DNA from 3 places in the Pseudoalteromonas sp. Angola-4 genome. Region 1 is predicted to be linked to each of the others. Evidence: predicted binding sites of a transcription regulator. Region 1 holds the regulator's gene; each other region holds the start of a gene.
What was found. The regulator LexA, encoded in region 1, represses DNA repair genes until DNA is damaged. The targets are predictions, from matches to a motif close to TACTGTATNNNNATACAGTA.

Region 1 (7,581 bases):
GATACAGAAGGCACCGCTTGCATTACTTTATCGATATCACTGGTGTTTTTTGCGCTAAACATTACCTCACGCATGGCACCTGGTTTCACATCAACACTGTATTCTTTAGATTTAACAATAAACGGCGCACCACTTTGCGCATGGGTTGTAAAGCTCACACCTATTTCTCGATTTTGTGCAACCTGTGTACTTTGTTTAGCTTGTTCAAGCGACGGCTTGCCATTAAGCCCAGTTATGTCGCAGAACACGTCATATAAGGGCACTAAGGCAAATGCAAAAGCAAACATACCTATACAAATAAGAATTAGGCGCTTTAATAGCGGTGCATGTGTCATTATTTAATTTCCGGCGGCGTAGAAAAAGTATGATACGGCGCAGGAGAGTCCACTTCCCACTCTAAACCTTCAGCACCATCCCATACTTTTGCAGGGACTTTATCGCCCCCTCGGGCACATTTAATTACCACCGCCACAAAGAGTAACTGCGATAAACCAAAGGCAAACCCACCTATGCTTATGATTGCGTTAAAATCAGCAAACTGCAGGGCGTAATCGGGAATACGGCGCGGCATGCCTGCCAGCCCTACAAAATGCATAGGGAAAAACAATACATTTACGCTTACCAGCGACAACCAAAAGTGCCACTTAGCCAAGGCAATGTTGTACATGTTGCCCGTCCACTTAGGCAGCCAATAATAAGCCCCCGCCATAATCGAAAATATTGCCCCCGTAACTAACACGTAATGAAAGTGCGCCACCACAAAGTAAGTATCGTGATACTGAAAATCAGCAGGGGTTATAGCCAACATCAGCCCCGAAAAGCCCCCTAAAGTAAACAGCACAATAAAGGCAATACTAAATAGCATAGGCACTTCAAAACTTATTGACCCTCGCCACATAGTGGCTACCCAGTTAAATACTTTTACCCCTGTAGGCACCGATATCAGCATGGTCGCGTACATAAAAAATAGCTCGCCAGCAACGGGCATACCGGTCGTAAACATATGATGCGCCCACACTATAAAGCTCAGTAATGCGATAGAGGAGGTTGCGTAAACCATTGAGGCATAACCAAATAGTTTTTTACGTGAGAATGTAGGCACTATGGTCGAAATAATACCAAAAGCGGGTAAAATCATGATGTACACTTCGGGATGGCCAAAAAACCAAAATATGTGCTGAAACATCACCGGGTCGCCGCCGCCTGCCGCATCAAAAAAGCTGGTTCCAAAGTATTTATCGGTGAGCACCATAGTGACCGCTCCGGCCAATACGGGCATAACAGCAATTAATAAAAATGCGGTTATTAGCCATGTCCAAACAAATAATGGTAGCTTCATCCATGTCATGCCTGGGGCACGTAAATTAACAATGGTCACAATAACGTTTATTGCGCCCATAATTGAGCTAATCCCCATAATGTGCACTGCAAACACAAACATTGCGGTGTTGTCGTTACTGTACGTTGTTGAAAGCGGCGCATAGAACGTCCAGCCAAATGCGGGGCCGCCTCCAGGCATTAATAACGATGCCAATAAAATTAAAAAAGCGAAGGGTAAAATCCAAAAGCTCCAGTTGTTCATTCTGGGCAGTGCCATATCTGGCGCGCCAATCATAAGCGGTACCATCCAGTTAGCAAGTCCCGTAAAGGCTGGCATTACAGCACCAAACACCATAATTAAACCGTGTACTGTGGTCATTTGGTTAAAAAAGTGTGGGTCTACCAATTGTAATCCTGGCTGAAATAACTCAGCCCGAATAACCATGGCCATTGCACCACCAATTAAAAACATAGTCAGCGAAAAAATTAAGTACATGCTGCCAATATCTTTATGGTTTGTTGTGTATAACCAACGTTTAAAACCTTTGGCTGGGTGATGGCCGTGGTGAGCGTTATTGGCGTTAGGTTGTTCTACTATGCTACTCATTAGTTCGCCTCCGCATCAAGTGCTGCCTGAATTTCACTAGGTTGGATGACATCACCCGTTTCATTACCCCACGCATTACGTTTATAGGTAATTACCGCTGCAAGTTGTTTAATTGAGAGCTGCTTTGCAAATGCCTGCATTGCAGTTCCTGGGCGGCCATGAATCACTACATCAATGTGATCTTTTATATCACCCAAAACAATGGGGCTGCCTTTTAACGCAGGAAATACGCCCGGTAAACCCATACCAGTAGGTTGATGACACGCAGCGCAACTTGCCATATACACTTGCTCACCTAGTGTCATTAGCTCTTCTTTAGGAATTGTTGTCTCAAGCAATGCTGCATCAGCAAGTGCGGCTTTTTGCTTAGCTTGCTTAGCATCTGCAAGCCATGCGTTAAAGTCCTCTTGCGATTTAGCTTCAACCACCACGGGCATAAAACCATGATCTTTACCGCACAGCTCTGCACACTGTCCCCGGTAAATACCTTCTTCGTTAATGTTGGTCCACGTTTCGTTGATAAACCCCGGGTTGGCATCTTTTTTAACGGCAAAATCGGGGACCCACCAAGAGTGAATAACATCATCAGAGGTCATTAAAAAACGCACCTTTTGATTAATTGGCAGTACTAAAGGTTTATCAACCTCAAGTAAGTAATTAGGGTTTTTATTAGCAAGGTTGGCTATTTCGTCTTGAGGGGTAGATAAAATAGAGTAAAACTCTACGTCTTCGCCCATATATTCATAATGCCACTTCCACTGTGACCCTGTAATTTTAATGGTTAAGTCGGCCTTACTGGCATCTTCCATCGCAATGAGGGTTTTAGTGGCAGGGATTGCCATGGCAATTAAAATAACAAACGGAATGGCAGTCCAAAGAATTTCTACTTTGGTACTTTCATGAAATTGGGCAGGAACTGCCCCTTTAGATTTACGGTGATGAATCAGTGCCCAAAACATTATTGCGAACACTATCACCCCAATCACACAACATATTAAAAATATGGTCATGTGTAGCTGATATACATTATTACTTATATCGGTTACGCCCTTGCGCATATTGTATTGGCTATTAGCCAGCACTTGCTGCGGGAACATAATCAACACAAGCCACAAGGTAGAGGTCAGTTTACCCATGTGACGGCTCCTTTGATGCTATTGCGAATGCAAAGCGAAGAGGCATACGGCTTAAACGCCAATTCGTTATTTTTATTTTTTAACCAATCTTATTTTTGATTGGTATCGCTAGGACAACAAAAGGTTTGTGTATATTGTGTGTTCTCATAACTAAAAAGCTGTGAGTTATTGTTAGTCCAGCACATTAATGATTAGCTAAAAAACGTACAACAAGCAAGTTTTAGTATAAAAAACAATCAAGTGATATTTTAGTATTGACTAAATGACGGCGTATTAAATTGTTATTTAACAGCCAAGATACGAGCAAAATTAAGGGATGTAACACGCTTAGGAAGATAAAAGTATGAGTGAAAAAAAGTTTACAGCCTAAATAATTTTAGGGCGTTTTGAGACGGTGGAAGGTTTGTTTTTAAAACAAAAATGCACACTAAAAAGTGCGCATTTATAAATATTAATTAAAAATAGTTAAAAATTACATCCAATCGGCATTTCTTATTACGCCAACGGCTAACCCTTCAATATTAAACGATTCGTTTTCAAGGTCTACTTCAATTGGCGTAAACTCTTCGTTTTCGGCGTGTAATAATACTTTTCGGCCTGCTTTTTCTAGGCGTTTTACGGTTACGTCTTCATCTACTCGTGCAACCACAACTTGGCCGTTTTCTGCTGTTTGAGTACGGTGTACGGCAAGCAAGTCACCATCCATAATACCTATATCTTTCATACTCATGCCGTTAACACGCAGTAAAAAGTCGGCGGCTGGTTTAAACATGAGTGGGTCTATTTTACAGTGACTCTCAACATGTTCTTGCGCCAAAATAGGCGAACCCGCTGCAACTCTACCTATTAATGGCAGACCTAGTTGCTCTGGCTCTTCTTCTTCAACCAATTGAATACCACGGCTTGCGCCTGGTTTCATTTTAATAACACCTTTTTTGGCAAGCGCTTTTAAGTGCTCTTCTGCAGCATTGGCACTTTTAAAACCGAGTGTTTGCGCAATTTCGGCACGTGTAGGAGGCATACCAGTGTCTTTAATAAAAACTTTTATTAGTTCGAGTATTTGAGCTTGGCGTTTAGTTAATGGTCGCATACAACTGGTTTTCCATACAGTACATTTAACTGTGAGTATATACAGTTAAATAAAAATCGCAAATTTAAATTGTGCTTTAAAATAGCTAAATACACCGCGCCTGGATAAATTTTAGGTAATTGCAGACGTTCAGTATTTAAAATGCTATAAATTTGCTTTCAATATAAAGGAGTAATTATGAGTATTTGGCATCAACCCATCACATTAGAGCTTTGCAAACAGTTAGATGAGGGAATAAACGGCCAAGGCACGCTGATGAAAACCATGGGCATAGAAATAACCGAAATAGGAGATGATTACCTAGTGGCTACCATGCCTGCTATTCCTGAGCATCATAATCCTATTGGTATGGTACATGGTGGCGCAAATGTGGTACTTGCTGAAACCGTAGCAAGCTACGCCGCTAACTTTGTAGTGGACTTTACAAAATTTTATTGTGTTGGACAGGAAATTAGCGCCAGCCACTTAAAGGCCTCTCGAAATGGCACTTTAACCGCCGTTACTCGTGCATTTCATATTGGTAAGCGCAGTTCTGTATGGGAAATAAAAATAACCAATAGCCGCGGCGAGCTTTGCTGCGTATCAAAAATGACCGCAGCGGTTGTCGAGCGCAAATAGTTAACTATGGCTACTTTTCGATAGGGTAAATCGTTATTTCCATACCAGCGCCAATGGCAGATATACGTAGTAGTGTATCTGCATGTAGAGCTTGGTTAAAACACTTAGGTGACGTGCCCGACTCAAAGCCTATATCAAACGTTCTGCGCGAACAGCTTAGCCACTGCTTAAGCGCATTACGTGAACACGACTCTATTAATTCACATAAGTGGTTGATTGCTTTGTCTGGCGTGGTTATATCACCTGAGGCTTCAATACGCGCCAATTGACGATATTCGTCTTTGTCATAATGCAAAACCATCGCGTTTTTCTTTAAGTCTGCCACTAGGGCGCTAATATCTTGTTTAGACTCAAGCTCTAGATCTACATTTAAAAATTGAATTTCCGACATTGTCTGCTTTTTACCCTCTTATAGTTTCATCGCAAACTTTAACGCAGTTTTACTTTTATACCAAATCAACTAAGCGCTAAACATGGCTTTATTAATAGAAAATACCTGTTTAAACGCCATTGGCATCTAATTTGCCTTATAAAACGGGTTAGGCTAGTTACGCTTAATTTTACCGTTTATGTATGAAAGTTATACACACACTGCGTAATTAAACGCTTCAGGAGGACAATTATGGTAGATCATGGCCCGCAAATTAAAAACGACGATCAATACGATGCGCTTCGAGATGAAGGCATGAGCAAACAAAAAGCTGCGCGCATTGCTAATAGCAATACTCATAAAACCGCTGTTAAAGGCGGCAAAGCCTCAAAGTATGAGCAGCGCACTAAAAAGCAGCTGTACAATAAAGCTAAAGAGCTCGGCATTAGCGGCCGCTCAAAAATGAGCAAACAAGGGCTAATAAATGCCTTACGTGAGCATTAAACACAGCCTCACTGATTTTTTACCGCTCCTTTTTATTATTTTTATAAAGTTAGAGTAAGCTTATGAATAACTGCGACAAAATGCCGCAGTAAAAGCATGGGCTGCTGTAATACACTAACGCTAAAAATAATAAGAAGCACAAAATGAGAAAACAACTATTTAAGCGCGCTCGAAAACTACATAAGTGGCTAGGCTATTTACTTGCCTTACAAATTTTAGCTTGGCTTTTAGGCGGCTTAGTAATGAGCGCGATACCACTTGAATACGTACACGGTAAGCACCTTGCTAAGCGCACACTTACAAACCCATTTACTCAAGCAGACTACCCCACATCACTCGATAATATTACTGCCCAAGTGCCTAACCCCATGCAAATAGTATTTGAGCACTTTTTAACGACCCCGCTTATTACTGTTATTAATACTGACGAGCAGCAGAGCTTTAATGGTTTAACGGGGCGCCCTTTTCAGCCACCCACTAAAATACAAATTACCGCTAATGCACAAGCGCATTTACTCATCGACGCTAAGCCAATTAACACAACGCTTTTAAAACAAGGCACTCGAGAGGTGGGATACAAAACAAATGTGTGGCAAGTACAATTTAACGACACCTTTAATACCACGCTGTATTTAAATGCAATTAACGGCAAAGTTATCACCGTTCGCAGCACACTATGGCGCATATTCGACTTTTTTTGGATGCTACACATAATGGATTACGACGAGCGTGAAGATTTTAACAACCCGCTTCTCATCAGTTTTGCAGCCACCAGCGTACTATTTTGTTTATGCGGTATTATTTTATTAATACAAAACGTTAGGCTAAAAAAACTTACACGTGTTGGTCAATCAAAATAGGGTTGCCGTCTGGGTCGGTAATAATAAAACTTTTATCACCCACAGGTTCAACCTGGATATGAGCGTTTTGAAAATATTCGCTAAGCGCATCAACATCCTTAAACTCTGTAACGGTTTGTGCGTTTTGATCCCAGCCAGGATTGAAGGTCAGCATGTTTTTATCAAACATACCCGAGAACAAGCCAATTAAATGCTCACCGTTTTTCATCACTAGCCAGTTTTGCTCTATCTCACCTGCAAACTCGCTAAAGCCCAGCTTTTCGTAAAACGCTTTTGAGGCTCTAATATCTTTAACCGTTAAACTTATTGAAAAAGCACCTAGCATAGTCATCTCCTCGCTATTTTTTATATCAGTATAGAGTGTACTAAGCATAGCGGATTAAAATTTGTTCAGGCTTTATCTTTTAGCAGCAAAACTTTAGACTAGCGCCTCCTGTAGTTCACGTATGTGATGGATATGCTTAAATTTATTTTGGCCTTTGTGGCTTGTTGTATTTGTTTTTCTGCATCGAGTGAAGAATTTACCCGTTTTTCAACGGCTAAAAGGCACTTAATTAAAACCCTACCCGAAAACGCCAAAAGCCTTTACTGCGGCTGCGACATTAAAAAACAAGGTAAAAAGCTAATCCCCGATCCTAGCAACTGTGGTTATATTCCGCGTAATACGTTAACTTCCTCTGGCAAGGTTAATGTACGTGCGCTGCGTATAGAGTGGGAGCATATAGTGCCGGCGTGGGAATTTGGTCACCAGTTACAATGCTGGCAAAACGGTGGTCGTAAAAACTGTCGCAAGGTCAGTGCTAAATTTAGAAAAATGGAAGCCGATATAAACAATTTAGCCCCTGCTATTGGCGAAATTAACGCAGATCGATCTAACTATCGCTTTGGTATGCTTAGCGAAAACGCTACCCAATATGGCCGCTGCCAAGTAAAGGTTAATTTTAAACAACGCGTTGTAGAGCCTCCTTTTTATGCCCGTAAGCGCATTGCCGACACCTACGCTTATATGCAAAAAACATACGGCTTAAAAATATCAGCTAAACAACAAAAGCTATTTTATGCTTGGCAAAAACAAG
Region 2 (7,581 bases), on a different contig from region 1:
CCTTTATTTGTACCGCACTAATGGCCAGCTAATTCGACAAATCACTTCAGGAGACTGGGTTGTTGATAGCTTAAAAGGCGTGGATGAGAAAAAAGGCATAGTGTACTTTGCAGGACGTAAAGACACCCCGCTTGAAAGCCATTTATACAGCGCACCACTGTTTAAAAAAGGCAATATTAAGCGCATTACCGAACAAGGCCAATACCACAAAGTGGTAATGGCTAAAGACAGCAAAACGTTTATTGATAATAGCTCATCGGTAAACAAGCCTAACTCGGCGGCACTACGTAAAGTAAATGGCGAATTTATCACATGGCTTGAACAAAATAAGCTTGATGATAGCCACCCATTAACACCTTATTTAAGTGATTTAGCAACTCCAGAGTACGGCACAATTAAAGCTGAAGATGGCCAAGTAATGCATTACCGCTTGTTTAAACCAAGTAATATTGCAGACGGTAAAAAGCACCCAGTAATTGTTAATGTATATGGCGGCCCGCATGCACAACGCGTTACAAATAGCTGGCGCAGCAAAAACTTGTACTTTCAATACATGGCGCAACAAGGCTATGTTATTTTTCAGCTCGATAACCGAGGCTCATACAACCGTGGTAAAAAGTTTGAAGATGCTATTTACAAACACTTAGGTGTTGTAGAAGTAGCTGATCAAATTAAAGGGGTTGAGTTTTTACGCACGCTTGATTACGTAGACCCACAACGCATTGGTATTTATGGCCACAGTTATGGCGGCTACATGGCCCTAATGACCATGTTTAAAGCGGGCGATTACTTTCAAGCCGGTGTTTCAGGTGCACCAGTTACTGACTGGGCACTTTACGACACCCATTACACTGAGCGCTACCTTGGTCATCCAAAAACCAATGCCAAAGGCTACGAAGACAGCGCTGTATTCCCATACGCTGATGGCTTAAAAGGCCCATTAATGATTTACCATGGCATGGCCGATGACAACGTGTTATTTACCCACGCCACTAAATTATTTAAACAACTACAAGATAACGAAAAACAGTTTGAAATGATGACCTACCCAGGCTCAAAACACAGCTTACGCGGTAAACAGGTGCAAACACATTTACACCAAACCATTACAAACTTCTTTAATCGACATTTTGATGTTAAATAATCATATGACGACTAAATAGACTAAAGGCTGATTGAAAAATCAGCCTTTTTTTTGTCTTAATAAGTTAATGAGCCTAGATTAAACGCTTTTTTTAGCTACGCTTATTCTATGCGCTAAGGCGTACACTAATTGAGGACAAATTAATGCTTAACCTACGTAGTTTCAGTATTTTCCAGCGTTTTTTACTGTTAATAGCCATTGTTGTATTTGGCTTAATAGTACTTAGTATATCTAGCTTAACTCATCAATATAGCTCACTCAAAAACGAGCAATATCTAAAAACCCAAAATGTGGTAGAAACGGCATACAGTGTTATTGAGCATTACCACCAGCTTGAACAAAACAATACACTCACACAAGCGCAGGCTCAAACACAAGCACTGGCCGCTATAAAAGCGCTGCGCTATGACAAAACAAATTACTTTTGGGTAAACAACTATCAGCCCCAAATGGTAATGCACCCAATAAAGCCTGCGCTTAACGGTAAAGACTTAAGTAATAATAAAGACCCCGATGGCAAAGCACTATTTGTAGAAATGGTGAACATTGTAAAACAACAAAAAGAAGGTTTTGTGCCCTATAAATGGCCAAAACCAGGAAAAGATCAGCCAGTAGATAAAGTCGCATTTGTAAAAGGTTTTAGCCCGTGGCAATGGATTATTGGCTCAGGCGTATACCTAGATTCAATAGATGAAGCATTTAGCGAGCAGCGTAATCTCATCATAATTAGCGCCTTAGTTATGATTATTGCTGTAATTATACTAAGTTACTTTATTGGTAAAAGTATACTCACGCCTACTCGTCTTGCCGCAGACATGATGAAAAACATATCGCAAGGTGAAGGTGACTTAACACGTACGCTAAACGAATCGGGCAATGATGAAATATCAGAGCTGTCACGCTCTTTTAATTTATTTGTTTTAAAAATGCGCGAGTCGTTAGTACATGTATCGCACAGTGCTGATGATGTAAGCCGACACGCTCACACGGTGGATGAGTCAAGTAGAACAAGCCACTCCTTTATTGAGCTACAAAACGACAGCTCCACACAGGTAGCTGCCGCCATGGAGCAAATGACGCACCAAATTCATGATGTGAGTCGTAATGCCGACGCCGCAGAACAAGCTGCCAATGATGCAGCGGACAATGCCTCAACCGGTAAAAACGTGGTAGCGAATACCATTACCGCTATAGAAACACTCTCAAGTAATATAGAAACAGTGAGTCAAGTAACTGAAGATTTAGCAAACGAAAGTAACAATATAGGCTCTGTGCTTGATGTGATCAGAAGTATATCGGAGCAAACAAACTTACTTGCACTCAACGCTGCTATAGAGGCGGCTCGTGCAGGCGAGCACGGCAGAGGGTTTGCAGTTGTTGCCGATGAAGTGCGCACATTAGCCAGCAGAACAGGGCAAAGCACAGATGAAATTCAAGCCATGATCACTAAATTACAAGAAGGCGCTAAAGCGGCAGTAGAGGCGGTAAAATCAAGCCAAGCACTGTCGGTGACGACGGTAGAGCAGGTTTCATCTGCCGATACATCGCTCAATGAAATAGAAAGGCTGGTATCTATAATTACCGACATGAACAGCCAAATAGCCCGAGCCACCGAGCAGCAAACGCAAGCCGCTGACGAGGTTAATTTACGTATTAACGAGCTATCTCAATCAACCGAGCAATCACTAAATAATACAAAGCAACTTACCGATGCCAGCGATAACCTTAAACAAAGTAGCCAAGGGCTTTCGAGCGTGGTTAATCGCTTTAAATTAAAATAATTAAAAAACAAAAGCCCTGAATTAACAGGGCTTTTTATTACATAAGCGTTTTTAGCTTATACCATTTCGCATAATTAAGTGATCTATTTTTAGGATGGAAAAACGTGTTGATGGCTAGGCAAAAAATTTGCTATTTAGTTGTTCTAAATGAGAATTTTTTAACACAGATAGCGACACGTTTAGCCCCGAAAAATGATTAAGTATTATTGCGGATTGGTATTACATACAGTAGCGTGCAAATAAGCTCGTTACTGATGCTGCGGTTGGCTTGCCGTGCTGCCAATCACCGCCTTCAACACCACTACCAGCAATGTCCATATGTACATAAGGAAGCGGCTGCTCAGAGTCGTTACCGTGTTTATCAAGCCCACCAACAACGGCTAAAAACGCCATAGGGAATTGATGCCCACGGGCTGTAACAGCAGAGGCCGCATTATTGCTTGATAAAACATCATCAGCGAGGGTACGCGGTTTGATAAAGTCGTAATCTTCACGGCGAGAGCGAGAAACCTCAGCTGCATCTGCCCATAAATCACCACAATCCGCTATTTGACGAGAGGTATTAGCGCTACGTGCAGGTCCGTTTTCAACATATGCTCCGTAAGGGCCCATAGCACGTGCCGCATGGCCTGTAAGGGTTGCCACGGTGAACAGTGTTGGGTTAACTTCACCTTTAGCTACATCTTTCATTTCGCTAAGTAGGTCACCCATAGCTAAACGCCCTTCTGCATCGGTGTTACCAATGCGTACACGTACGCCTTCACGGCTAGTGATAATTTCATCTGGTACAAAACAATCTGAGCCAATTGAATTACGGACCACAGCTAAGTAAGAAATAACTTTAACGCCTTTAGGTTGGTAATCTGCCACGGCTTTCATAAAGCCCGCAACGGATGCAGCCCCACCTTTATCGCGGCTCATACCCGCCATGTAACCGCCTACTTTTAAATCGGCGCCGCCGGTATCGTATACTAAGCCTTTACCAACAAACATTAGCGTGCGCGTTACTTCACCTTCTGGAACGTATTCTAGCTTAACAACACGTGGATGATGGCGCTCAACCGCATAAGATGCGCGCGCAACAGTGCTAAGCATAGGGTAGTTTTTATCTATCGTGTTAATATCGTCAATCACATCAACCGCTACTTTAGAGCCTTTAAAAAGCTCAACACAGTAATCAGCAAAACGTGGTGGCGCCATACGTTCAGGCTCAGTACCGCATAAGTCACGTGCTGCATATTGCCCTGCTGCAATTGCATTTACAGCTTTAACTGTTTGCTCATTTGCATCTATTAAACCAATTTGCGTAATAGGCTCAATGCTTTCGCCGTGGTATTCGCGCGCCTCTAAAGGTTGCCATAATGCTTGGCATGCGCCTAAATACGCCACTTCTAATGCATGCTGGTAACGCGCATCTGTATGTAATTTTGGTAAGTAAATAGCAGGGTTTACACTACCCGCGGCTTTTGCTTCGTTAATCGCTAGCTTAGCGGCATCAAAGTAGCGTCTTACATCATCGTAATCGCGGTTAAGCGGCCCAGTAGGCGCTAAAACAACGCGTACATTATCAACCACTAAAAACGTAACTTGTTTACCAATACGAGAATCTACTTTAGCGTGTGATTCGATAGCATCACTTAATGAGTTATTGGCTAATTGAGAAAAGTCATCACTAATTATAATAAGTGCATCGTGAGAAAATGAGTCAAAGCTTGCACTAAGTGATTGTGCAGCTATCGCTTGAGGATATGCCATAAGTAAAACTCCTGTTAGAAAACATAAGGGGCTATTATCGTTGATATAAAAACACAAAACCAGCCAACTGCGATCAGCTCATTTTAATCTGGCAACTTGGTTTTACAGCTAACTAAAGTGACTCAGTGTTTTAAGAAGAAATTAACAACCACTATATAGTTTTTTGTAAAGGCAGCCCCTGCTTATACCACGTTTAAATTACTTTGCTAAAGCACTCTAAATTGCAAAAAAGCGTGTAGTTAATCAAGAATACTCAGTTGCAAATTTAAATTAGGTTCATTTTTAACACCCACTCCAATACCTAATAAACGCACCGGTTGCTGCATACCGCGTTGATACGCCTTAGAGAGTAATTCAGTAAAAATAGCAGTATTTAATTGATGATGAGCTTGATCCGCTGAGGTAACAACAAAGTTTGCAAACTTCACTTTTACACTTAGCTTATTAATACGATTTTGTAGCTGTTGCTTATTAAGGCGCGCTGTTAGCTCTTCCAGTAATTTAGGTAACTGATCTAAACATTCTTGTAAGCTATTTTTATTGTATTCATAGGTGTGTTCAACACTAAGGGATTTACGCACTCGCTCAGTGGTTACTTTACCAATATATTCGCCAGCACATTTTTGATAAAGCGATACACCAAAATTCCCCACGTGCTGCTGCATCCAATTAACGCCTTTCTCGCGAACGTCTTTACCTGTGTATAACCCCTTTAAATTAAGCTTTTCGAGGGTTACTTTGCCCACACCAGGGATTTTACCTAGCGGTAAATTATTTAAAAACGCATCAACTTCATCCGGCAAAACCACAAATTGGCCATTGGGTTTATTTTCGTCACTGGCTATTTTGGCAATAAACTTAATGGGGGCAACTCCGGCAGAGGCGGTAAGACCGGTATCGTTATAAATATCTGCTCTAATTTGCTGAGCAATAAGCGTTGCGCTGCCTTTGCATGCGGTGCTGTTGGTTACATCTAGGTAAGCTTCATCAAGCGACAGCGGCTCTATTTGGTCGGTATAGCGTTTAAATACAGCGCGTATTTGGTTAGAAATTTCTTTATAAACCGCCATGCGCCCGGGCACAATAACTAAATCGGGGCATAGTTGCTTAGCGTGGTAGTTAGACATAGCCGAGCGAACACCATATTCGCGCGCTATATAATTTGCTGTAGAGAGCACACCACGACGGCTATTACCACCAATCGCTAAAGGCACACTGGCAAGTTTGGGGTTATCGCGCATTTCAACCGCTGCATAAAAGCAGTCCATGTCGATATGAATAAACTTTTTCATTACCACATAACAACTGTTTATTTATACAGCCATTATTAAGGATTCACTTTAATTAAGCAAGTCCATTAAAGCCTGTTTAACTTGCTAAAGTTAAAAGCGCTACTAGGTGTAGCGCGTTAAACCGTGCAAGCTTTAAACAGCTTTTTTAAAACGGCTGCTTAAAGCGCTTTGATTTTTTAAAGCAATGTAGCCAAAAAACAAACTCCAATAAAAACCCCGCAGCTAAAAGCATTATGCCGCCGGAGGCATTACCCATTGCATAGCAAGCAAAAGACGCTATAAAAACTAAACTGGCTAAAGCCCAATTAATTATATTTTGCATGTGTGTTCTCGTGTGTGTGTTGTCTGTGTTATTTAACTGTAGTCCTAAAAATAAATAGGTACAATCATCTTATAAAAAAACATGGCATTTATTGTCTTGAGCTACAAACACCATATTGATAACCTCATTCATTTAAAACTAAGAGTACACATACATGCAAAGGTTCAAAGATCAGCACCCTATTCATACCGATATCACCGTAGCATGGGCCGATATGGACGCCCTACAACATGTTAACAACGTGGTGTACTTGCGTTATTTTGAAATTGCGCGTATCGATTTTCTAAATAAAATAAATCAGTTTGATACGATAAAACCAGGTGGAATAGGCCCGGTGATTAGTGAAAACAATATTCGCTATAAACGTCCAGTGACCTTCCCTGATACCTTAACCGTAGGTATTACTATTTCAGATATAAAAAGCGACCGTTTTATGATGAATTACTCTGTATTTAGCCATGCTCAGCAAGCTATTACTACCACAGGCTATTCTCAAGTTGTTATGTTTGACTTTAAAACAGGACAAAAAGCGGCGATTTCAGAGCCATTACTATCGGCACTACACCAATTCGCTTAAGTAGGCTTATTGCGAATTGGTATTAATTATCCACTCTCAAGATCTTACATAATTTAAGGATTTTAAATGCAATACAGTCCGTTAGGCAGCAGCGGTGTTGATGTTTCTAGAGTATGCTTAGGCAGCATGACTTGGGGTAAACAAAATACCCAACAAGACGCCGATGAGCAAATAGCTTATGCCTTGGCACAAGGCGTTAATTTTATAGATACTGCCGAAATGTATGCCGTTCCTCCTTCACCAGAGACCTACGGTAAAACAGAGCAAATTATAGGTAACTGGCTAAGTCGCAATGCGCAAAAGCGCAGTGATATTGTATTGGCGACCAAAATTGCAGGCAATGGCTTGTCGTGGGTACGAGATGGCGGCGATATAACACGCAGCGCTGTCATTGAGGCCGTAGATAACTCGCTTAAACGCCTACAAACCGACTACATAGAATTATACCAATTGCATTGGCCTAATCGCTCTACCCCACATTTTGGCAGGCAGTGGCCAGGTAAACTCACTTTTAGTGACGTAGATACTGAGCAACAACAGGCGGGTATGCTTGATATTTTAGAGGGCCTTGATGAGTGTGTTAAAGCTGGGAAAATAAAATATTGTGGCCTTTCAGATGACACCCCATGGGGCATTAGCCAATTTTTAAATTTAGCAAAAGCGCATAACTTACCGCGTATGGTGTCTATTCAGAACGAGTTTAGCCTAGC
Region 3 (7,581 bases), on a different contig from region 1:
CCTCATTTTTAGCAATTGTTTGGCCTTTTTTCACTTTAATTTTATTTAAGTGGCCAAAACGGGTGACCAAGCCATTTTTGTGCTCTAGCTCGATAAAGTTACCATAGCCGCCATTTTTACCAGCGCGCAATACACGTGCATCAGCAGGGGCAAAAATTTCGGTTTTATGCCAGCCGGCTAAATCAACACCTTTGTGAAAAGCGCGGCGGTTGTTCATCGGATCTTTACGTAACCCAAAGTTGCTCGAAATATAGTATTTAGCCGCAGGCAAGGGCAGTGAGTTAGGCAGCTCTGTTAAAAAGTTTTCAAGGTTGTTAAGTAATAATAGCTTATCAACAATGGCTAAAAACTGCCCTGGTATTTTAGTTTCGTCAAATACATCTAACGGGCCACCTTGCGCACTGGTTTGTGCGCCCAGTGCTAAATGTTGTTCAAGGGCTGATTCTAAGCCTGCGCCTTTTAACATCGCTAAAATTGCATCATGGCGTTTATTAATTTGCGCATCAATAAGCGCAAAATTGTGCTCGTAGTATTTATTTAAGCGCTCGTAACGTGCGGCAAAAGTGATTGGCGTTAGAAGGCTGGCATGTTTGTCTTTCGGCTCTTCATCTACAAGTGGTTCATGAAACTCGCCTTTGTCTTGATTAACAGGCGACTCAAGTTGTTCTTCTAGTTTTATTGTCTCTTTACTAATAGATGCGGGGAGGGATTCAATCATACCTTGCAAAAGTGCTTGCTTTTGCTCTAGTACAGCAAGTTGTTCTAATTGCTTAGCGTGCAGTGCTTTTTGTTCTTGGACCTGCTTTTGCCACACTTGTTGTTTGTCAATTTGGCTTTGTTCTATGTCGGTAATTTTATTTGTTTGGCTATAAACACGAAAACTAGAAATACCGACCCAAGTAATAGTGCCTAAAATAAGCAGTACTGTAAAAAGCTGAAACCAAGGCGCCAAAACAACATGCTTAACTTCGCCATTTTGACGAATAAGCAACTGACGGGCTGGGAAAAATTTTTGGTAAAAAGACTTAATAAATACTGACATGGCACATAAACACTCGCTATTAACCGGATTAATGTATCAATTTCAGTCTAAAAAGCCAGAAAAAATTTGTAACTGTTCAAAAATTAATAAAAAAGGGCTGCTATTTAGTAGCAGCCCTTTATTTAAAATAGTCACAAATTAGCTAGCTTGTTGCTCGTCGTTATCTTTTATTGATGCTACGTTGTCGGCTTTTTTAGCTTTAGCTGTACCTTTTGTTGTGGGCTCTTTTGCGCCTTTTAACACCGCCATAAAGTCATCTTTACTCTTTGCAATTTCAAGCGCAAGCGATTCAACCTGTTGCTCGCTCAGTGGCACATCTACTTTTTCCAGCATTACTTCAAGCGATTCTGCTATATCGAGCATTTTGTCATAGGCATCCGCTTCTTTTTTAGTAGTAAACGTCATTCGCTCAACTCCGTTTCGTTCTACAACATATTTAACAACAACAGCCATGATCTCTCCTGCTTGATTGCGTGGTAATGTGGTTACTGACCCGTAGGTCACTGTTTTTATATACAGTAAATGTTTGTGTGTAAAATTGCAAGTATTCGGTGCATTTTTAGCTTGTCATCAATTTGACAAAAAAGCGTAACTTTACTTTAGTTAAGCAATCACTTGTTGTACCAGCTGCATTTTAGGTTTTCGGATTTAGGTGATTATGCACTGGAAATAATATAAGTGATGCGCGTTGCTCCTTATTTAACATTATTTCCTCAAATAAAAATTAAGCACATGTTTAAAGCCAAATTAGCCGTTTAACTATAACGCTTTGGTATAAACAAAAATAAGGAATAACAAATGAAAAATCTATTAACGCTACTTATTATTAGCTTTTTAAGCTTTAGCGCGTTTACCCACGCTAACCCTGTTGAAGATAAGCCTATGGTTGAAATGCCGCAAGCGCCAGTTATTAATATTAATAGTGCCGACTCAGAAATGCTGGCCAAGTTGCCTGGTATAGGTAAGAAAAAAGCGCAGGCTATTGTTGATTACAGGGTTGAAAATGGTGAATTTTCCCAGCTGAGCGATTTAACTAACGTAAAAGGAATAGGTAAAAAGCTTGTAGCTAAACTAGAAGGAAAAGTGTCTTTATAATAGGCAGGGCGCTAAGCGCCCTGTGAATACTGCTCAAGTGCTTTGGCTAAATATTTTTTAGCGAAGTTTATTTCAATCGGGGTGGTTAAAAGCGGGTAAAACAGGCCACCTAAAATTAAAAAGGGAATGAGTTCCCACCCTTTAAAAACAGTAAATAACAAAAACAATGGGCTGAGCAATATCAGCTTTACTATTCTTAATAACACTCTATCGGTGGCAGGTAGCATACTTAGCGCAATAGCAACAACGGCTTGTCGCTGCCTCACTTTAAGGTGCTTTAGTTCAGGCAGCTGACTGGTAAAAAACGTAAACATATTAAATAGTCTTTTTAGTAAGTAAGCGAGTGGTAACAAGTACAAAAAGCGTGATAGTAAATAACGCAAATAGTATTTCCATCCATGCTGGCATACTTAATCCCGCAAATTGCCAATCGATATTACCGCAATCCCCTGTGGCTTGAAAAAAGCTTGGGATCCATTCATGCAATGGCATAAATGAAGGAAAGTTTGGCTCAAACTCACAGCTAAATGCAAAGGGATCGGTGGTTGTTTGCATTTCAATGTGTTCACGTGCAATAAAGTAACCCCACACACTTGATACACCCCACACTAAATAAGCGATAGCGCGTACTAATTTACTTTGTGGTTTAGTTGCGCCAATAATGCCTGCCCCTAATAAGCCTAATACCGCAGTTCGCTGATAAATACACATAATGCATGGAGCAAGTCCCATCTGGTATTGAAAAAACAGTGCGGTGACTTCTAATAAAAATACAATGCCTGTAAATAGTAGCCATGGAGTACGTTGAGTAGGGAGTTGTGCTAGCCAGTTCATAAAAAATCCGCATTGAAATAAGACGTTGAATTATGTACTAGGATAAAGTAACGAGCAACAAAAAGGGTAAAAAAGCTACCGAAGTCGCTTTTTTTAAGATGAAATTAATAAGCGGTTATGGCCAATCCTATTTAGGGAAAGGTCAAGCTTAATTTGCTAAGTAAACATGTAATATAAGATTGGTACGCTAAAAAGGCTTGATTAAACGTTACAGTTAACAGGCTCTGCTGTATGCAATATTTTGAATGTGCTTGTTGCCGCACACGGGAATTATTGTAGTAATGCAATGGTGAAGCAAAAACAGCAATAGTATTAATGTACCTACTATGAATAGGGTTAATTTATTTAGCTAATTAGGCCTAATTTAAGCATGTTGAATTTTATTATTTACTATTGCGAAATTTTCAGCGGTTGGTTGGCACTTATATCAACGAGTTTACTTGTTAGTTATATTTCATCTGGTACAATCTGTCAGTTATTCGTATAAAACGATGAGTTGTGATTAATTCGAGTGGGAATTGAATGAGAATTTTTAAAGCTAAAAGCCCAGCAGGATTTGCTGAAGAGTATATAGTTGAATCTATCTGGAACGGCGATTTCCCTCCAGGTTCAATTCTACCTGCAGAGCGTGAGCTTTCTGAGTTAATTGGTGTAACCAGAACAACCTTACGTGAAGTACTGCAACGTTTAGCACGCGATGGCTGGCTAACTATTCAGCACGGCAAGCCAACCAGAGTGAATAACTTTTGGGAAACATCGGGTTTAAACATACTCGAAACGCTGGCGCGCTTAGATGAAGACAAAATGCCAGAGCTGACCGATCAATTATTATCTGCACGTACTAATATTAGTGCTATTTATACCCGTGCGGCGATAAAGCTTAACCCTGAGCGTGTTATTGAGATTTTATCAAAAAGCGATGAACTTGAAGACACTGCGCAAGCTTTTGCAGATTACGATTACAAAGTACACCACGAATTAGCTGTCGCAGGTAATAACCGCATTTACGTACTTATACTTAACGGTTTTAGAGGGTTTTACTTTAAAATTGGTTGTCATTATTTCTCAGACGCAGGCACTCGCCAGTTAGCACGTCAATTTTATAAAGACCTAACAGTATTGGCTGAAAACCGTGAGCATGATGGCGCGATTTCAATGATGCGTAAGTTTGGCCATCAAACCGGTGAAATCTGGCAAAATATTAAAGGCGATATGCCTTCCGACATCATGGATTAGCCCATTTTTAAAACCTGCAAATGCAGGTTTTTTTATAGGCGTAATAAAGTTTTAATATCTGTTCGGTATTTTCGATTGTGCACATCGCTAAATACGATTGTTCTTTTTTCCTTATTAAATTTAAAATTCCACGTAATTATGTGTTGGCGCTATTGTTTTTTAATTTTTAGCGCCCATATAAGTATCAGCATTGCGTATGCAATCGACAACAAACTCAAAATATTTGGAGAATAAAATGGGTGTATTAGTAGGCCGCCAGGCACCAGACTTTACCGCTGCAGCTGTACTAGGTAATGGTGAAATTGTAGATAGCTATAACCTTCATGAAACAATTAAAGGTAAAAAAGCAGTAATCTTCTTTTACCCACTAGATTTCACGTTTGTATGTCCTTCAGAACTTATCGCTTTTGATAAGCGTTACGAAGAATTCCAAAAGCGTGGCGTAGAAGTAATTGGTGTTTCTATCGATTCACAATTCTCACACAACGCATGGCGTAACACTGCTGTAGCAGACGGCGGTATTGGTAAAGTTCAATACGCACTAGTTGCAGACGTTAAGCACGAAATTTGTAAAGCATACGATGTTGAGCACCCTGAAGCGGGCGTTGCATTTCGTGGCTCTTTCCTAATCGATGAAGAAGGTAACGTACGTCACCAAGTAGTGAACGACTTACCACTTGGTCGTAACATCGACGAAATGATCCGCATGGTTGACGCGCTAGCATTTCACAGCGAAAACGGCGAAGTATGTCCTGCTGGTTGGGAAGAAGGTAAAAAAGGTATGGACGCAAGCCCTGAAGGTGTTGCTAAGTTCCTATCTGAGAACGAAGGCGAGCTATAATTTAGCCCCTACGTTTTAATAAAAAAAACCGCCATATGGCGGTTTTTTTGTTTTTAGCATAGCCCATTTAATAATGGGCTATATTAAATTAAAACGAGAAGGTTACTTTAGTGTAGAAGTAACGACCACGTGGGTTGTGTACGCCCGATGCATACCCGTAAAGGTCGGCATCGCCATCACCAATGGCAAATGGTGGCTCTTCGTCGAATACGTTATTTACACCAAGCGACACTTTAGTTGCATCACTTACACGGTAAGATGTTTGTAAATCTACCAATGCTTGCGAGTCAACCATACGCGATGTATTGCTATCAAAGTCTAAATTACCGTCAAAGTCTATATCTGGGGTATCTTCAAACTCGCCTACGTAGCTAATATTTACGTTGGTATTAAATTGGCCAATTTCCCAGTTAGTAGAGAAAATCCAGCGGTGCTCTGGGTAATTGTATTCACCCGTGTAATCGCGGCCGTCTTTTTCAAACTTGTTTTGGTACGCCCATTCTAAGTTAAATTTAAGTAAGCCTAAATCATCCAGCGAATGGTTGTAATTTGCTGATAAATCAACACCTGACACTTCTTGCGAAGAGACGTTTTCAAAGGTGCTGTATATTTTTTGAATGGTGCCTAAGCTATTGCCACCACTAGGTGCTAAGCGTACACACACCGTGCTATCTTGGTTATTACACTCAGAGTTATAAATTGGGCCAAATTCTTGTTCATCAATTTTATTATCTTGGGTAATACTCCACACATCTACGCTTAAACCAAACTCAGCAGAAGGTGCCCAAATAAAGCCAACGTTCCATGATTCTGACTCTTCTGCTTCTAAATCAGGGTTACCAGCAAATTCAATGTTGTAATCTAGCGCGTCACAATCAAGGCCAGTTGCTTCACAGCGATAAGTATCTACAAAAAACTGACTTTCTTGTGATGGACCTAAACCTACTTGTGCAAGCGATGGCGCTCTAAACCCTTGTGCCCACGAACCACGAATGGTTATTTCGTCGGTAGGTGCCCAGCGTAAAGCGACTTTAGGGTTTGTTGTATTACCAAAGTCGCTGTAATCATCGTAACGGCCAGCGAGTTGTAGCTCTAGGTTTTCAGCAAGTGGGATTGAAAATTCCACATAGGCTGCGTATTGGTCGCGCTCTGCTGCAGCAGACACAGACTCAGTACCAAAAATTAAACCGCGCTGAAATTGGTCATCCGGTGTATCGGTTACATCTTCTTCACGGTATTCAATACCCGCGGCCATCATAACCACATCATCACCAAAGCTGAATGCTTCACCAGAGATGTTAGCGTCGAATGAGGTCATATGAGACTCACCGCGACGTACTAAGCTTGTGGTAATTCTGTCAATAACTTCTGGGCTGTTATAGGTGCCACCAAATGGGTTGTAGTTACCGGCATCAATCTCTTGTTGTAAAAAGTCGGTGCGAACCCAACCTTGCGAGCGATCGCCTGTTTGAAGTGATTTACTACGGCCTTTTTGAACTGCAGCTTCCCAACTCCATTCGTTAATTTCGCCTCTTAGGCCAGCTACAAAGCGAAGCGTGTCTGATTCAATATCCCATTGGCGAGCGCCCGCATCAACCGTACGGTAACGGCCAATTTGAATATCTTCACCAAACGGGTTGTTAGGGTGGCTAGCGGGTACTGTTAAACCTGCATCTTCATCTAGTGGAGTAGGGGCACCGGCTGCAACTGAGGTATTATGCTGCACTGCCATTTCTAAAAAGCCGGTAATACCATTATCAAAATTGTATTCAAATTGAGAAATAGCACCTACGCGCTCAGACTCAGGGGCGATGTAGCCAAATGGGCCGTAATCAAATAAACAACTACCGCTTGATGTGGCGTTTTCAGCAGGGCAATCTGGGTCAATTGTTTTTACACCATCAACATAAAAGTAGCCTGGAAAGCCACGAGAAGAGCGAAAGTCTTCGCCGCCATAAGGCGATTGATTAGCGGTGCCTAAGCTGCCCATTTCATCCGACGAAAGCGAGGTGTTTTTAAAGTAATCAATAATAATTGAGGCGCTGCTTTTTTCGCTAGTTGTACCCCATACTAAACTTGCTGTTGTTTCTTCGTAATTAGGGCCATCGGTACCACCGTAGCCTAAGTTTAGTTCAACGCCATCTATGTCTTTTTTCAAAATAACGTTGACTACGCCCGCTACTGCATCAGAGCCATAAATTGCTGATGCGCCATCTTTTAAAATATCAATGCGTTCAATCGCCGATACCGGAATACTATTAATATCGACAAATGAGTTTGTTATACCTTCGGCAAAGGCACTAATAGCCACACGGCGGCCGTTGATTAGTACCAATGTAGCATCAGCACCTAAACCACGTAGGCTGACCGCGGCAGATCCATTTGCAGTTGAATCTTGGTTGTTGCCGCGTGTTGAGAAAGTACCGCTGCCTGCCACAGGCATTCTTTCGAGGAGTTGTTGAAGGTTATCGTAACCCATGTTTTCGATATCTGCTCTGCCAATAGATTGTACTGGCGAAGGCCCTTCGATATC

Region 2: a site for LexA is predicted at 5,984-6,003, ahead of dinB (DNA polymerase IV). Genes of this name have one in related genera too.
Region 3: a site for LexA is predicted at 1,544-1,563, ahead of PSH48_RS00940 (YebG family protein). Genes of this name have one in related genera too.

What each region holds. Positions count from the first base shown of each region.
Region 1 is NZ_JAQREK010000015.1:31,641-39,221, reverse strand. Features, by position in the region: gene PSH48_RS15685 (cytochrome c oxidase assembly protein) at 1-335, opposite strand, end outside; gene ctaD (cytochrome c oxidase subunit I) at 335-1,927, opposite strand; gene coxB (cytochrome c oxidase subunit II) at 1,927-3,063, opposite strand; gene lexA (transcriptional repressor LexA) at 3,536-4,153, opposite strand; gene PSH48_RS15665 (PaaI family thioesterase) at 4,331-4,771, shown strand; gene PSH48_RS15660 (hypothetical protein) at 4,782-5,162, opposite strand; gene PSH48_RS15655 (DUF7218 family protein) at 5,394-5,645, shown strand; gene PSH48_RS15650 (hypothetical protein) at 5,789-6,505, shown strand; gene PSH48_RS15645 (VOC family protein) at 6,480-6,830, opposite strand; gene PSH48_RS15640 (endonuclease) at 6,957-7,581, shown strand, end outside.
Region 2 is NZ_JAQREK010000011.1:105,416-112,996, reverse strand. Features, by position in the region: gene PSH48_RS13665 (S9 family peptidase) at 1-1,144, shown strand, start outside; gene PSH48_RS13660 (methyl-accepting chemotaxis protein) at 1,288-2,925, shown strand; gene PSH48_RS13655 (M17 family metallopeptidase) at 3,145-4,680, opposite strand; gene dinB (DNA polymerase IV) at 4,920-5,972, opposite strand; gene PSH48_RS13645 (acyl-CoA thioesterase) at 6,449-6,871, shown strand; gene PSH48_RS13640 (aldo/keto reductase) at 6,938-7,581, shown strand, end outside.
Region 3 is NZ_JAQREK010000001.1:202,882-210,462, forward strand. Features, by position in the region: gene PSH48_RS00935 (M23 family metallopeptidase) at 1-1,042, opposite strand, end outside; gene PSH48_RS00940 (YebG family protein) at 1,181-1,495, opposite strand; gene PSH48_RS00945 (ComEA family DNA-binding protein) at 1,841-2,137, shown strand; gene PSH48_RS00950 (DUF6170 family protein) at 2,149-2,451, opposite strand; gene dsbB (disulfide bond formation protein DsbB) at 2,453-2,971, opposite strand; gene fadR (fatty acid metabolism transcriptional regulator FadR) at 3,494-4,207, shown strand; gene PSH48_RS00965 (peroxiredoxin) at 4,443-5,048, shown strand; gene PSH48_RS00970 (TonB-dependent receptor) at 5,137-7,581, opposite strand, start outside.